DNA from 3 places in the Micrococcus antarcticus genome. Region 2 is predicted to be linked to each of the others. Evidence: riboswitches for the same ligand, from Rfam matches in the RefSeq annotation. Region 2 holds a riboswitch; each other region holds the start of a gene.

Region 1 (5,000 bases), 1.3 Mb from region 2:
TCACCCCGGCCGCCCGCAGCACCTCGCGGATCTGCACGGCGAGGCGTTCGCGCAGGTCCGCGTCCAGGGCGGAGAGCGGCTCGTCCAGCAGGAGGACGCGGGGGGAGGGGGCCAGCGAGCGGGCCAGGGCCACGCGCTGCGCCTGGCCGCCGGAGAGGCTCTGCACCGGCCGGTCCGCCAGTTCCGCGAGCCCGACGAGTGCCAGCAGCTCCGCCACCCGGGTGCGCCGGTGCGCCCGGTCCCACCCGGCGGCCTCGAGCCCGTAGCCCACGTTGCGGGCCACGGTGCGGTGGGGGAAGAGCTGTCCGTCCTGGAACACCATGCCCACGCCGCGCCGGTGGGTGGGCACGGAGGTCACGTCCTGCCCCCCGATCTCCACGGACCCGGCCACCACGTCCTCCAGGCCCGCGATGCCGCGCAGCACCGTGGACTTGCCCGAGCCGGAGGCGCCCACGAGGGCCACGATCTCGCCGGGCGCGAGCGTGAGGTCCACGCCGCGCACCGGCACCGCACCGTCGGGGTAGGCCACGCTCAGGCCGCTCACGCGCACCCCCGCCCCGGCGGGCGCGCCTGGCGTGCCGCCGCCGTCGTGGCAGACCGCCGCACCGCTGGCTTTCCCTGGGTGGGGCGTGCGCCCCTCCGCCGTGCTCACCACGCGCCTCCCGCTCCCGCCGCGCCCCGGGGACGCAGCCTCTCGCACACCAGCATGATCGCGGCGCTCAGCACGGCCAGTACCGTGGCCGCGGCGAGCGCCATCCCGTAGTTGTCCGCGCCCGGCCGGCCGAGCAGCCGCACGATCAGCACGGGCAGCGTGGGTCGGTCCGGGCTGGCGAGGAAGCTCGTGGCCCCGAACTCACCGAGGGACACCGCGAACGCGAACCCCGCCGCCAGCCCCAGCCCACGCGCCAGGAACGGCCCGTCCACCGTGGCCAGCACGCGCAGCGGCCCCGCCCCGAGTGTGCGGGCGGCCTCCCGCAGCCGCGGGTCGACGGAGGCCAGCACGGGCACGAGCGAGCGCACCACGAGGGGCAGCGCCACCACCGCCTGCGCGAGCGGCACGAGCAGTCCCGAGGCGGCCAGGTCCGGGGCCTGCGCCCGCAGGGAGACGACGAACCCGAAGCCCACCGTCACGGCGGAGACGCCGAGGGGCAGCAGGACGGCGCCGTCGAGCCAGCGCTGGGCCCGCCGGGCGAGCGCCGAGCGCACGGGCCGCGTGAGCAGGAGCGCGAGCGGCACGCCGGCGAGCAGGGTGAGGAGCGTGGCGTCCACGGCGGTGCGCCACGAGTGGTCCAGCGCCTCCAGGGGCGTGGTGCCGCCGGCGAAGCCGGCCCCCGAGCTCGTGGCCAGCAGGGTGTAGTTGCGCAGCCCCCACCCCTGGCTCGAGTGGAAGGAGCGGAGCACGAGGGTGCCCAGCGGCAGCAGCACGAGCGCCGCGGTGGCCAGCGTGGCGGCCACGGGCAGCGCGTCCGCGCGGGTGAGGCGGCGCAGCGGGGCGTCCCGCAGGCGCAGGGCGCGCACGCTCCGCGCCGCGGTGGCCCCGGAGATCCCGACGGCGGCCATGACCACCAGGAACTGCAGCGTGGAGAACACCGCGGCCACCCGCAGGTCCAGGTACACCGAGGTCTGCACCCAGATCTCGGACTCGAGGGTGCCGTAGCCCGGCCGGCCCAGGGTCTGGACGATCCCGAACGCCGAGGAGCAGAAGAGGAACACGAGTGCGGCCGAGCTGGCCACGGCGGGCGCCAGCTGCGGGAGGGTCACGGTGCGGAACGCGCGCCAGGGCGAGGCCCCGAGGGTGCGCGCGGCCTCCTCCTGCCGCGGGTCCAGCGACGCCCACAGCGCGCCCACCTGGCGGACCACCACGGAGACGTTGAAGAACACGAGGGCCAGCACGACGGCGGCGGTGGACTGGTCCAGGCCCGTCCACCCCAGCGGCCCGCCGGGGGCCAGCACGGCGCGGAACGCCACGCCCACGACGACGGTGGGCAGCACGAACGGGACCGTCACCACCGCGCGCAGCAGCGCGCGGCCCGGGAACGCCCGGCGGTGCAGCACGAGTGCGGCCGGCAGCCCGAGCAGGAGGGCGGCCACCGTGCCGGCCGCCGCCATCCCCAGGGTCTGCCCGAGGATCCGCCATGTGCGCTCGCGGGCGAGGACCTCGCCGAACGCGGTGAGGTCCAGTGCGCCGTCCGCGGACACGCCGCGCCACAGCATGGCCGCCACGGGCCACGCGAAGAACACCGCCAGGAACGCGAGCGGCACGACGGCGGCGAGCAGCCACCACGCGCCGATCCCGTCCCCGCCGGCCCGCGTGCGGCGCCGTGGCCGTCCGCCCGCGGGGCGACCCGGGGGCGCGAGGACGGGCTCGGCGAGCGCGGGCGGGCCGGGGACCTGAGAGGTCACTTCCCGGCGTGCTCCTCGTGCAGCGCGGTCCACTCCTTGAGCAGCTCCTCGCGCTCGGCGTCCACGGCCTTCGGATCCGGGGAGATGGGGTCCTCGGCGAGGGGGGCGTTCTCGGCCCACTCGGCGGGCAGCTCCACGGACTCGTCGATCGGGTACATGTACATGGACTCCGGCAGCGCCTTCTGCACGTCCTCGGAGAGGAGGAAGTCGATGAACGCCTGCGCGCCCTCGGGGTTCTTCGCGCCCTCGACGACGCCGGCGTACTCCGTCTGCGGGGTGCAGGAGGCCTCCAGGACGTCCGTGGCCGGGGCGAACGCGGGGGAGGAGGAGTAGGAGAGCACGATCGGGTACTCGCCCTTGCCCTCGCCGCCGGAGAAGTCGGTGTAGTACGCGTCCGACCACGAGGCGTCCACCTTGGCGCCGCCGTCGAGGGCCTTCTCCCACCAGCCCCTCCAGTCGTCGCCGAACTCCTCCTTGGTGGCGGCCAGGAGGGCGAGGCCGGGGGAGGAGGTCACGGGGCTGGTGAGCACCGTCAGCGTCGCGTACTGGGGGTCGGTGACGTCCTCGAGGGAGTCGGGGACCTCCACCCCCTCCGCCTCGAACCACGGGGTGTCCACGTTGAGGCACACCTGGCCCTGGTCCACGGGGATCATCCGGCCCTCGACCACGCGGTCCTTCGCGGACTCGGGCAGGTTCGCGGGGGTGTACTCGGCCACCACGCCCTCGTCGATGAGCCGGTGCGTGGAGTGGTCCTCGATGCCGTACACGCCGTCCACCGTGGGGTGGTCCTTGGCGAGCAGCAGCTGGTTGACCACGGAGCCGGCGTCGCCCGGGGCGGTGGTGGAGAGCTGGTGGCCCGACTCCTGCTCGAACCGGGCGATGAGCTCCTCGGGCAGCGCGAAGGAGTCATGGGTCATGATCGTGACGGTCTTGCCACCGCCCGCGGAGTCGGAGCCGGACGTGGTGGCCGCGGCCGCGGCGTCCGCGGAGCCCGCCGCGGAGGAGGAGCCGGAGCCCCCCTGGCCGGAGAGCGAGCAGCCCGTGAGGGCGAGGGCGGCGACGGAGAGGGCCGCCAGCGCGGCGGTGCGCGGGCGGCGGGCGTGTTCGGTGGCGGTGCGGGTCATGCGGGTCTCCTCCTGCGCGGCGGGAGGGGCCGGGGGCGGGCCCGCGGCATGCGGACGCCCCGGGAAAGGGTCTCGACTTCCTTCGCCGGTGCGAGCCGGAGCAGGTTCGAGGGTCTGCGGCGGACCGCACTCTCAGCGCCGCTGCGGCGCTCCCCTGTCGATGTGGACTGGAGCCAGCCTATCGCGTCCGCGCCGACCTTAGACTGCACGCGTGAGCACCCCCGACGAGGCCGCGCCGGCCGGACCCGCCCCCGCCCCCCAGGTCGCCCCGGCGACGCCGGCCTCCGACTGGGACATCCGCCGGCCGCACCGGATGTGGCCGCGCATGCTCGTGATCGTGCTGACGCTCGCGGGCCTCGTGGTGCTCGTGCAGTTCCTGCAGGGCATCGCCTCCATCATCGCGCCCGTCTTCCTCGGGCTGAACCTCGTGATCGTGGCCTACCCCCTGCAGCGCTGGCTGATCGAGCGCGGCGTGCACCCCGTCCTCGGGGCCACGGCCACGGTGCTCCTCGTGGTCACCGTGCTGGCCGTGTTCGTGGGGCTGATCTTCTGGTCCGGGCTCGAGCTGGTGAGCTCCCTGCCCGAGTACGCGGGGCGGTTCCAGGCGATCATGCAGGACGTCTCGGCGTGGCTGTCCTCCCAGGGGCTCACCCCGGACATGGTGAACGCGCAGCTGCAGGCCGTGGACATCAAGCAGGTCACGGGCGCCGCCGTCACCGCGCTGACCGCCATCGCGTCCAACGTCTACGCGGTGGTGGGCCTGCTGATCACCGTGGTCATGGGGATGTTCTTCCTGGCCATGGACTCCATGGCCGTGGAGCGCCGCGTCCAGCTGCTGAGCTCGGCCCGCCGGGAGTTCGGCCAGGCGCTCATGGACTTCGCGGGCGGCGTGCGCCGGTACTGGGTGGTGACCACCGTGTTCGGGCTGATCGTGGCCGTCCTGGACGTCGTGGCGCTCCTGGTGATCGGCGTGCCGATGGCCCTCGTGTGGGGCGTGCTGAGCTTCCTCACCAACTACGTGCCCAACATCGGCTTCATCATCGGCCTGATCCCGCCGGCCATCCTGGGCCTCGCGGAGGGCGGCTGGCCCGCCTTCCTCGGCGTCGTCATCAGCTACTCGGTGCTCAACTTCGTGCTGCAGTCCATCATCCAGCCCAAGGTGGCCGGGGACGCGATCGGCGTGATCCCCACCGTCAGCTTCCTCTCCCTGCTGTTCTGGGCGTGGGTCCTCGGCCCGCTCGGTGCGATCCTCGCCCTCCCGTGCACCCTGCTGGCCAAGGCCATCCTGATCGACGCCGATCCGAACGCACGGTGGATCAACTCGCTGATCGCCTCGGACCTGAAGGGCATGGAGCGGAGGCAGTCCACCCTTCTGGCCCGGCTGCGCGGCGGCTCCTCCGCGGAGGAGGGCAGCCACACGCGCGAGGAGGCGCGCGGGGTGAGCGTGGGCCTGAGCCCCGCGGAGGCCCGGCG
Region 2 (5,000 bases):
CCTCCACCTCCTCGCCCACCTGGTGCACCGTCACGGCACGGGCGGGGACCAGGTGCACGCCGTCGTCGGCGGCGAGGCGCGTCAGGGCCGCGGCACGGGCCCGGCGGGGGTCGAGCTGATCGTCGTCGGGGGCGTCGAGGGCGCCGGCGAGGGCGGGTGAGAGGGCCGGCTCGGCGCGGCGCAGCGCCGCGACCGTCACTGGGGCGACGGGACGCGGCAGCCGCAGGGCGGTGCCGGGCTCCGCGGCGGGGGCCTGATCCGCGCCCGCGGCGTCGACGGCCGCGAGCGTCTCGCGCCAGCGCCGCGCGTCGGCGGGCTCGGCGCCCACGAGCCACGCACCCTCCACGCGGTGACCCGCGGAGGCGCCACCGGCCTCGATCCGGGCGACGAGGTCGCCGGTGAGCGCCCAGGACCGGGCGAGGAGCGCGCCGAGCCCGGACTGCGAGTACTGGGTCTCCCCGAGCGGGGCGAGCATGCCGGCCGCGGCGTGGGTGGCGGCGTCGCCGACGGCGGGCGCGTCCAGGTCTGGGGCGATCACGGTCACCTCGTGGCCGGCGTCCCGCAGGCGCACGGCCGTCGCGAGGCCGACGATCCCGGCCCCCACCACCACGCAGCGCATGGGCTCCTCCTCACGGCGGCATGATCCGCATCGAGTCTGATGGTCGGCGCGCCCCGCGCGTGCGCGGACTGCGTCCCTCTCAGCCCGCTGTGGCGCGGGCTCCCATGGATGCCGCCCAGCATACGCCCGGTGGGCGGACGTGGCAGGGTGGGCGCATGCCGCACCGCCCCGCCGCCCTCGCCACACGCGCCGAGCGCGCCCGCCGCCTCGCGGGCGCCCGCCTGTACGTCTGCACGGACCTCTCCCGCCACGTCCGCGACGACGGCGCCCTTGACGCCGGCGCGTTCGCCGCCTTCGCGGCCGCGTGCTTTCGCGGCGGCGTGGACGCCCTGCAGGTGCGGGACAAGCGGGTCGAGGTGGGCGTCGAGCTCGAGGCCCTGGCGATCGTGGTGGAGCTGGCGCGCGAGCACGGGGCGCTGTCCGCCGCGAACGACCGGGCCGACGTCGCACTCCTGGCCGGCGCGGACGTGTTCCACGCGGGCCAGGACGACCTGACGAGCACGCAGGCGAGGCGCGTGCTCGGCCCCGAGGTGCTGCTCGGGCGGTCCTGCCGCACCGAGGAGCAGGTGCGCGGGGCCGCGGCCGATCCGGAGCTGGACTACTTCTGCACCGGGCCGGTGTGGGAGACGCCGACCAAGCCCGGCCGGGCCGCCGTGGGGCTCGCTCTGCCGCGGTTCGCGGCGGAGATCACCGCCCCCGGCGGCGAGGCGGCGGGACGTGTGTTCTTCGCGATCGGCGGGATCGACGAGGACCGTGTGCCCGCGGTGCTGGGCACGGGCGCCGAGCGGATCGTGGTGGTGCGGGCCGTGACCGGCGCCGACGATCCGGAGGCGGCGGCGCGGAGTCTGCGTGCGGCGGTCACGGGCTGACGCTGCCGCGCCCGGGTGGGAGCGGCGCGGCAGCGCCGCGTGGACGACCCCCGCCCTCGCCACGGGGTCATCGACCGTGACCATGACGCGGTCGTGCTCCTGCGTCTCGTCGAGGGGTACCTCCAGGAGCGGCCTCGTCGAACTCCCTGGGTCTGCCCATGGTTCGAGGGCAGCCATTCCAGAACGATCAGTCCCGATCGCCCGCCCCCCGGTCCCGATGGCTGTGGTCGAGCGGGCCGTGCCAGCGGTCGGTGCGCCGGCCGACGTCGAGCCGCTCCCCCGCCGCGATGGCCTCCGCGAGCCACGGCTTGGCCGTGCGCAGGGCGTCCTCCCAGGCCGTCCCGCCCGCGGCGAGCACCGCGAGCGCCGAGGAGAGCGTGCAGCCCGTTCCATGCGTCGACCGGGAGGAGACGCGCGCGCCGCGCACCTCGGTGACCCGGCCTTCGGGGCCGATCACGGCGTCCGGGACCCCTTCCGCGAGGTCCGCGGCATGCCGGAGGTGGCCGCCCTTCAGGACGACCGTCACGCCGTGCTCCGCGGCGAGGCCGCGGGCCAGCTCCAGGGCGTCCGCCCACCGCGCGGGGACGTCCGCGCCGGTCAACGCCGCGAGTTCGGGCAGGTTGGGCGTGACGACGTCCACCGCTGCGAGCAGCGGCGCCCACCCGGCGGGCACGGCGGCGTCGGAGAGCGCGTCCCCCGAGCTCGCCACCATCACGGGATCCAGCACGACGCGCGGGGGCCGGACCCGCTCGAGCCAGTCGCGGACGGCATCCCGGAGCTCGGGCGAGCCGAGCATGCCGATCTTCACGGCGTCGAGCCCGATGTCCGCGGCGACCGAGTCCAGCTGGGCGCGGACGACGTCGACGGGCAGCGGATGCACCGCCTGCACGCCCTGCGTGTTCTGCGCCGTGACGGCCGTGATCGCGGTGAGCCCGTAGCCGCCCCACGCCGCGATGGTCTTGAGGTCGGCCTGGATGCCGGCGCCGCCGCCGGAGTCGGAGCCGGCGATGGACAGGACGCGGGGCACGGACCGGCAGTCGGGGGCGCTCATGCGGCCCAGGGTGCCACGTCCGGCGCCCCCGCCGGGCGGTTCGACACACGCGGCCCGGATGGTCTAGCGTCCGTGGTATCCCCACGGGGGCCCCTGGCATGGGGCTGAGATCGGACTGACGCCGTCCGACCACCGTCTGAACCTGTCCGGGTCATGCCGGCGAAGGAAGAAGGAGACACGGCCATGGCCGTTTCCGAGCGCACCGCTCCGCCCACCACCCCTGCCCCCGCCGAGGCCGCCGCGTCCGAGTCCGCCGAGGCCGGCGCCGCCGTCGTCGCGGAGGAGAACTACCCCACGCACCGCCTGGGCTTCCTCGAGGACCCCGAGCACGGCATCCGCGTGCCGGTGACCCGCGTGCACCAGGACGACTCCCCCGACGGCACCCCGAACGAGCCGCTCACCGTGTACCGCACCATGGGCCCGGGCGCCGACCCCACCCGCGGCCTTCCGCCCCTGCGCGCGGAGTGGATCCGCACGCGCGGCGACGTCGAGGAGTACGCGGGCCGCGAGCGCGACCTGCTCGACGACGGCCGCTCGGCCGTGCGCCGCGGCGCCTCCACCCAGGAGTGGCAGGGAGACAAGCGCGCACCCCTGCGCTCGGTCGAGGGCCGGCGCGTGACCCAGATGCACTACGCCCGCCGCGGGGAGATCACCCCGGAGATGCGCTACGCCGCCCTGCGCGAGGGCGTGGACGTGGAGCTGGTGCGCTCCGAGGTCGCGGCCGGCCGCGCCATCATCCCGGCGAACGTGAACCACCCCGAGTCGGAGCCGATGATCATCGGCAAGGCGTTCGCCGTGAAGGTCAACGCGAACATCGGCAACTCGGCGGTGACGTCGTCGATCGCCGAGGAGGTCTCGAAGCTGCAGTGGGCCACCCGCTGGGGCGCGGACACCGTGATGGACCTGTCCACGGGCGACGACATCCACACCACCCGCGAGTGGATCCTGCGCAACTCCCCGGTGCCGATCGGCACCGTGCCGATCTACCAGGCCCTCGAGAAGGTCGGCGGCGACCACCAGGCCCTGACCTGGGAGATCTTCCGCGACACCGTGATCGAGCAGTGCGAGCAGGGCGTGGACTACATGACCGTGCACGCCGGCGTGCTGCTGCGCCACGTGCCGCTGTCCGCGGACCGCGTCACCGGCATCGTCTCCCGCGGCGGCTCGATCATGGCCGGCTGGTGCCTGGGCCACCACAAGGAGAACTTCCTCTACGAGAACTACGACGAGCTCTGCGAGATCTTCGCGCGCTACGACGTCGCGTTCTCCCTGGGCGACGGCCTGCGGCCGGGTTCCGTGGCGGACGCCAACGACGCCGCCCAGTTCGCCGAGCTCGACACGCTGGCCGAGCTGACGGAGCGGGCGTGGGCGTACGACGTCCAGGTCATGGTGGAGGGCCCCGGCCACATCCCGCTGCACCTGGTGCGGGAGAACGTGGAGCGCCAGCAGGAGCTGTGCAAGGGGGCCCCGTTCTACACGCTCGGCCCCCTCGTCACGGACATCGCCCCGGCGTACGACCACATCACCTCGGCCATCGGCGCCACCGAGATCGCCCGCTACGGCACCGCGATGCTCTGCTACGTCACGCCCAAGGAGCACCTGGGCCTGCCGAACCGGGACGACGTGAAGACGGGTGTGATCACCTACAAGATCGCCGCGCACGCCGCCGACGTCGCCAAGGGCCACCCCGGCGCCCGCGACCGCGACGACGCGCTGTCCAAGGCGCGCTTCGAGTTCCGCTGGCGCGACCAGTTCGGCCTCGGCCTGGATCCGCAGCTCGCCGAGGAGTACCACGACGAGACGCTGCCGGCCGAGCCCGCCAAGACCGCCCACTTCTGCTCGATGTGCGGGCCGAAGTTCTGCTCCATGCGCATCAGCCAGGACATCCGCAGCGAGTTCGGCGGCGCGTCCGAGCAGGCGAGAATCGCCGAGGCTGGCATGGCCGCGAAGTCCGCGGAGTTCCGGGCCGCCGGCGGGTCCGTGTACCTGCCCGAGCCGAGCCTGCGCCGGCCCGAGGGGGACGCGGTGCTCGCGAGGGACTGAGCGGTCCGTGCCGCGGCGCGGGGGCCAGGGTGCTGGCCATGAGCACCTCCCCCGCGCGCGGGGCGAACCTGCCCGCGATCGCGGCGGCCACCGGCTGCCCCTGGGCGGAATGGAGGCGCGTCCGCCGGCCGACGGGAAACCCACGAAGGCCGCAGTCACCGCCACGCAGTCCAAGGTTGCTTCCCCCGAGGAGACGGCCGCCTGGAGGTGGCTCTGGAAGGACCTGCTGGGGCGACACTGTGACCAGCCTTGAGGGGCCAGCAGGAAGGGTGCGAGTGAGCTCTTGACACACACACACACTTCTTAGCGTTCGGTTCGACACCTGTAATGTGTGTCACATTCGCCCGCGAGGGCCCTGTGGAGGGAATCCGCCATGTATAAGACCAAGAAAGACGCGACAGTCTGGATCCTGGGCACA
Region 3 (5,000 bases), 230 kb from region 2:
GGGTCTCGGCGATCAGCACCGCCACCAGTCCTCTGTCGCGGTCGGCTCGGCAGGCGGCATAAGCGGCATCAGTCATTGACTCGGCGTCGCCGCTATGGATGCGATCGTGGTCGTAATAGGTGTCGATCACATCGGGTCGTCCATGCCGTAACGCGAGGGAGGCGGCCTTCTCCCACTGGTACACGAACCGGTGGACATCGACCAGCTCGGGCACATCATCACGGTCACCGACGAGCAGGGAGAAGGCGCCGCCGGCCTCGACGGACTGAAGTTGGGCGTAGTCCCCGACGAGCAGCACCTTCGCACCCGCATCGACCGCGAGGGCGGTGATCCCGTCCAAGGACAGGGTGCCGGCCAGGGATGCCTCATCGACGATCACAAGCTGACCGGCCCCGAAGGTAGTACCGCGGGTGAGGTGGTTGGTCCACCATTTCGCGGTGTTCTCCGTGGCGATGCCGAGGTCGTCGGCCAAGACTTGGGCGGCGACCGCCGAGGGCGCCAGGCCGACCACCGAGCCCGCGCCGTGCTCGGCTTCCCACGACCGCCGCAACGCGTTCATCGCGGTGGTCTTGCCCGCACCAGCCGGGCCAACCAGCACGTCCACGACCCGGCCGGACACCGCGATCTTAGTCAGGGCGTCTGCCTGGTCCTCACCGAGCATCAATCCTTCAGCGCCGGGACGGGAAGTCATGCTCTCCACCGTCGCCAGCGCAACCGTCGGCCCGGTGAGGGTGCGGGAGCGGGCGAGCAGGCGATCCTCAGCCGCGAGCAGTTCTTCAGAAGAGAACACCGTGGAGTGCCGCGGCCGGAAGACGCTCGTGCCGTCGATGCGGCGGAATGCCGCCGGTGACGTGGCGAGGTCGGGCGGCGTAAGCCGCAGCGAGGCAATCTCGGACGCGTCGGTGACCATCCCGACGATCGCCTCACGATCCCGTGCGCTGGCGAACCGCCAGCCCATCGTCTGCCGTGAGGCTTCCGCATGCAGATTCCAGCGCCGCCACGTCGACCGCTTCTCACCCACTACGGTCACGACCGAGGCGCCGAGTTCAGTAACTAGTTCCAGGGGCACGTCGTCGGCGCGCAGCACTGATGGCGGCTCGTTGCTCGTCGAGCGGCTGGCCCACGATGTTGCGTCGTCTCCGAGGATGGTGGTGGCGCGGCTGCGCCACTCGGCAGTGAGGTCAGCCAGCGATCGCACCTCTTTGTCCGGGCGGGTCGCGAGGGTGGCTTGGGCACGGAGCTTCATGATCGTCGCCGCAGAGGGACGTCGACCATGCTTCGCCACATGCTCGGCGATGAGCCGGTCAGCCTCAGCCTCGATGTCGTGCGAGCGGGTCGAGAAGGCGGCGATCAACTCATCGGGGACAGCCGCGATCTCCCAGGACGGATTCCGATCCCGGCCCCGTTCCCGGGCCTCCCAGCCGACGCCAAAGGTGCGGGTGAGTCGATCGGCGAGAACCGCGTTGTAATGCTCGGACAGGGCGACCACGGCGGCGTGCATCGGCCGGCCGTCCAACGACCGCCACTTCCCATCGAACGCGGTCTGAATCTTGTTGCTGACCACGACATGGGTGTGCAACTGCGGGTCACCGGCGCGGGAGTCGTAGTGATCGAACGCCGTGGCGATCAGCCCGGTCACGTCGACCTGCGCGACCGCCCCGTCGCCGGCGGTGACGCCGGTGCGGGTGGCGGCGACCTCACGTTCCATGAAATCCACTACCCCGGCGACCGCGTCGTGGTGGGCTTCGGCGATCAGCGCCTGAGTCCCCGCGTCAGCCACAGCCCATAGCACCGAGACGGATTTCGGGACGGAAAATGTGTAGTCGAAGCCGGCCACGGCGCGACGGGTCCCGCGTGCGGCTTCTTCGGCCTCGATCTGCGCGATCGCCTCCGCCCGTCCAGCTGGCCCCAAGTCGCTCGGCAGTCGGTCGACCCGATGCTTGATGCGTTCGGTGACCGGAGCGTACGCGGGGAACGCTCTACCGAGTGGCTCTCCGGTGACGGGGTCGCGGCCCATCCCGATCAAGAGCTGAAGCTGCGCCTCCGAAACTTGATCGCCGCTCCCGAGGCGACCACCGCCAAGGCCGGTGAGGCCGGAGCCGAGCCACCGTCCCGGCGGGGTACCGTGCTCGGCGTAGTAGCGCGTCAACGGAGTCGACAGCGAACGCTCACCATCAGCTGCGGCGACCGAGCGCAACAGGTACTTGTAGCCGTCACCCGCGCTCATGACCCGCATCGACACCGTCATGCTGACCAGGTGCACACCATCGGCGTCCGACGAGCGGGTAGGACTGCGCACCCCTCTCAGCGAATGTCATCACGCGACCGCATGGCGAGGTTCGCGACTGAGCTGCCGGTATCGGGTGGGCGTGACGCTGACACACTGGCAGAACGCACGGTGATCGAGGGTCCTGGCTCGCTGCCACGCAACATGTTCTCCCGGGCACAACCACGCCGCCGAAAGTGACCGCTTTCTCGCGAACTCGCTGAGCAAAATCACCGACCCGGCGCGCGGGTGACCTCCGGATGGCTCTGGTTCCTGCTGGGTCGCTGCATCGTCGCGCGCGGAGTCTCACGTCGAGGTGCCCGCGAGGGCTGGGTGGGGGCGTTGCTCCTTGTGGCCGCCGATGTTAGCGTGGCGGGTACCGAGGGGTGTCCCGATAAGGGGCTGAGATTCCGTTAGGCCGTAAGGCGTCACGGTGACCCTTTGAACCTGATCCGGATCATGCCGGCGAAGGGACAGGTCTAGTCGGCTCGATCCTTTGCCGGCCTCGTGAGAGAGGCCGCCGTGTCATCGTCATTGAATAACGCTCGTTTTCCTTCCAGTGTGTCGGCGGTGCGTCCGGTTGTGGCGACGATCGCCGCGGTCTTCCGAGAGGGCAGGGTGCTGCTGGTGCGGCGCGCCAATCCGCCCGATGCTGGTCGCTGGGGGTTTCCAGGCGGGAAGATCGAAGGTGGGGAAACGATCGAGCAGGCCGCGGTTCGTGAGCTTCTGGAGGAGACGGGGGTTCGGGGCGAGGCACACCGGGTGTTCACAGCCGTCGACGCGTTCGATCGCGACGAGAGCGGCTGTCTGCGGCAACATTTCGTGCTGGTCGCGGTGCTGTGCCGATGGATCTCGGGTGAACCCGTAGCGGGTGATGATGCGCTTGAGGTGCGGTGGTTTGATCTCGGGGAACTGGATGATCCAGCAATGGCGCTGAGTCTCGACGTCGCGGACGTCGCGCGTCACGCGGCCGCCCTCGCCGAAGCCGAGGGGATCGCGCGATGACGATGAACATCCTCTCCATCGCCGGCACTGATCCGACCGGCGGGGCCGGTATTCATGCCGACATTAAGGCGTTCTCGGCCATGGGCGGTTACGCCATGGCGGCCATCACCGCGGTGGTGGCGCAGAACACGCGCGGTGTGCGCTCGTTCGTTGCCCTCGATCCGAGCTTCGTGGGTGATCAGATCGACGCGGTGTTCGACGATGTTCGGGTCGATGCGGTCAAGATCGGCATGGTCGCCAATGCGCGCATCGTCGAGACCATCGCGCAACGGCTTTATGCTCATCGCGCGGGGAACATTGTGCTCGATCCGGTCATGGTCGCGAAGAGCGGCGATCATCTTCTGGAGCCTGATGCGGTCGCGGCGATCAGTGAGCTTCTGGTGCCGCTGGCGACGGTGACGACGCCGAATCTGCCCGAGGCCGACGTCCTGCTCGGCACTGATGCCAAGTGGTCGCTCGATGCGATGCGCACCAGTGCGGTGGAGCTGCGCCAGCTTGGCTCGGAGTGGATACTGCTCAAAGGCGGGCACCTGCACGGATCGGCGCAGAGCGTCGACCTGCTGCACGGGCCGCAGACGACGATCGAACTTTCGGCACCTCGCATCCGGACGCGAAGTGATCACGGTACCGGCTGCACCTTATCGGCCGCGATCGCGGCGTTGCTGCCCACCTGCTCGGTCGAGGATAGTGCGCGGATGGCGAAGGCCTACCTCCACGGTGCGCTGGCAGCCAGCGAAGATCTCGATGTCGGGCACGGGCACGGGCCTCTGCATCACTTTCATCAGCTCTGGCGAGAGCTGCCCCGTTCGCTCGCCGAACTGTCTGGGACTGGCGAAACGACGACAACGCAATCAGCCGAACATGGGAACAGCCGATGACGCGTGGGGGAATGGAGCACGCATACGATCGTCACCGTTAGCGCTCCCACTCACGCGTAAGCGTGCGAGCGGCGCTTTCGGGGTCTGCCGCTGCGCACACCGCGGAGACGACGGCGATTCCAGCCGCGCCGGCGCGCTTGAGCGGCGCGACATCCGCCAGCGTGATTCCGCCGATCGCCACGCACGGGATCTGCGTATTCGCCACAAGCTCAGCGAAACCATCGACGCCGAGCGCGGGCGGGTGATCCGGCTTGGTCGTGGTCGGTCGAATCACGCCGACGCCCAGGTAGTCGACCGTGCCCGCGGGTAGCTGCGAGACCGCTGCCAGATGCGCGGAGGTGTTCGCGGTGAGGCCTACGATGGCGTGCCTGCCGAGTGCTTGCCGCGCGGTGAGCGCCCTCGCGTCTCCTTGGCCGAGGTGTACGCCGTCTACGAGAATGCCGCGATCGCGGGCTGCGATCGCCACATCGAGGCGATCGTTCACTATGAGCCGCGCGCGTCCGTCGATAGCTTCCGCGAGTTCCTCTACCTGGCGCAACTGATCATCGAAACCCGCCTTCTTGTCACGCAGTTGCACGATCCTCGCGCCACCCCGAACCGCTCTGCGCACGGTCTCGGCGACTCCGCGAGCGCCGCAGATGTCCCGGTCCGTGATCACATACAGCCCAAGCTTCACGCGCCTGCCCCGTTCGGTTCCGGGGTGCTCGCGTGCTCCGCCCGTACTCGCGCGGCCTCGACGGCCTCCTCCGGCGACAGACTCGCGAGCGCGTCGAGGAACCGAACCGCGAACGATCCTGGACCCGCAGCACCGCGTGCGGCCCGCTCGGCAGCAATCCCGTAGATCACATGGG

What was found. A riboswitch is a leader RNA that binds a small molecule or an ion and turns the genes downstream of it on or off. The one in region 2 is predicted to bind thiamine pyrophosphate.
Region 1: another riboswitch for thiamine pyrophosphate. It lies ahead of LG274_RS06330 (thiamine ABC transporter substrate binding subunit); the one in region 2 lies ahead of thiC (phosphomethylpyrimidine synthase ThiC).
Region 3: another riboswitch for thiamine pyrophosphate. It lies ahead of LG274_RS01400 (NUDIX hydrolase); the one in region 2 lies ahead of thiC (phosphomethylpyrimidine synthase ThiC).

What each region holds. Positions count from the first base shown of each region.
Region 1 covers NZ_CP085253.1:1,361,694-1,366,693, reverse strand. Annotated here, with positions in the region: gene LG274_RS06340 (ABC transporter ATP-binding protein) at 1-544, opposite strand, end outside; gene LG274_RS06335 (ABC transporter permease) at 649-2,403, opposite strand; gene LG274_RS06330 (thiamine ABC transporter substrate binding subunit) at 2,400-3,527, opposite strand; TPP riboswitch at 3,588-3,693, opposite strand; gene LG274_RS06325 (AI-2E family transporter) at 3,739-5,000, shown strand, end outside.
Region 2 covers NZ_CP085253.1:54,213-59,212, reverse strand. Annotated here, with positions in the region: gene LG274_RS00300 (FAD-dependent oxidoreductase) at 1-619, opposite strand, end outside; TPP riboswitch at 624-728, opposite strand; gene LG274_RS00295 (thiamine phosphate synthase) at 775-1,488, shown strand; gene thiD (bifunctional hydroxymethylpyrimidine kinase/phosphomethylpyrimidine kinase) at 1,676-2,539, opposite strand; TPP riboswitch at 2,613-2,724, shown strand; gene thiC (phosphomethylpyrimidine synthase ThiC) at 2,723-4,582, shown strand; gene LG274_RS00280 (hypothetical protein) at 4,956-5,000, shown strand, end outside.
Region 3 covers NZ_CP085253.1:286,334-291,333, reverse strand. Annotated here, with positions in the region: gene mobF (MobF family relaxase) at 1-2,236, opposite strand, end outside; TPP riboswitch at 2,639-2,758, shown strand; gene LG274_RS01400 (NUDIX hydrolase) at 2,774-3,271, shown strand; gene thiD (bifunctional hydroxymethylpyrimidine kinase/phosphomethylpyrimidine kinase) at 3,268-4,149, shown strand; gene thiE (thiamine phosphate synthase) at 4,187-4,825, opposite strand; gene LG274_RS01385 (hydroxyethylthiazole kinase) at 4,822-5,000, opposite strand, start outside.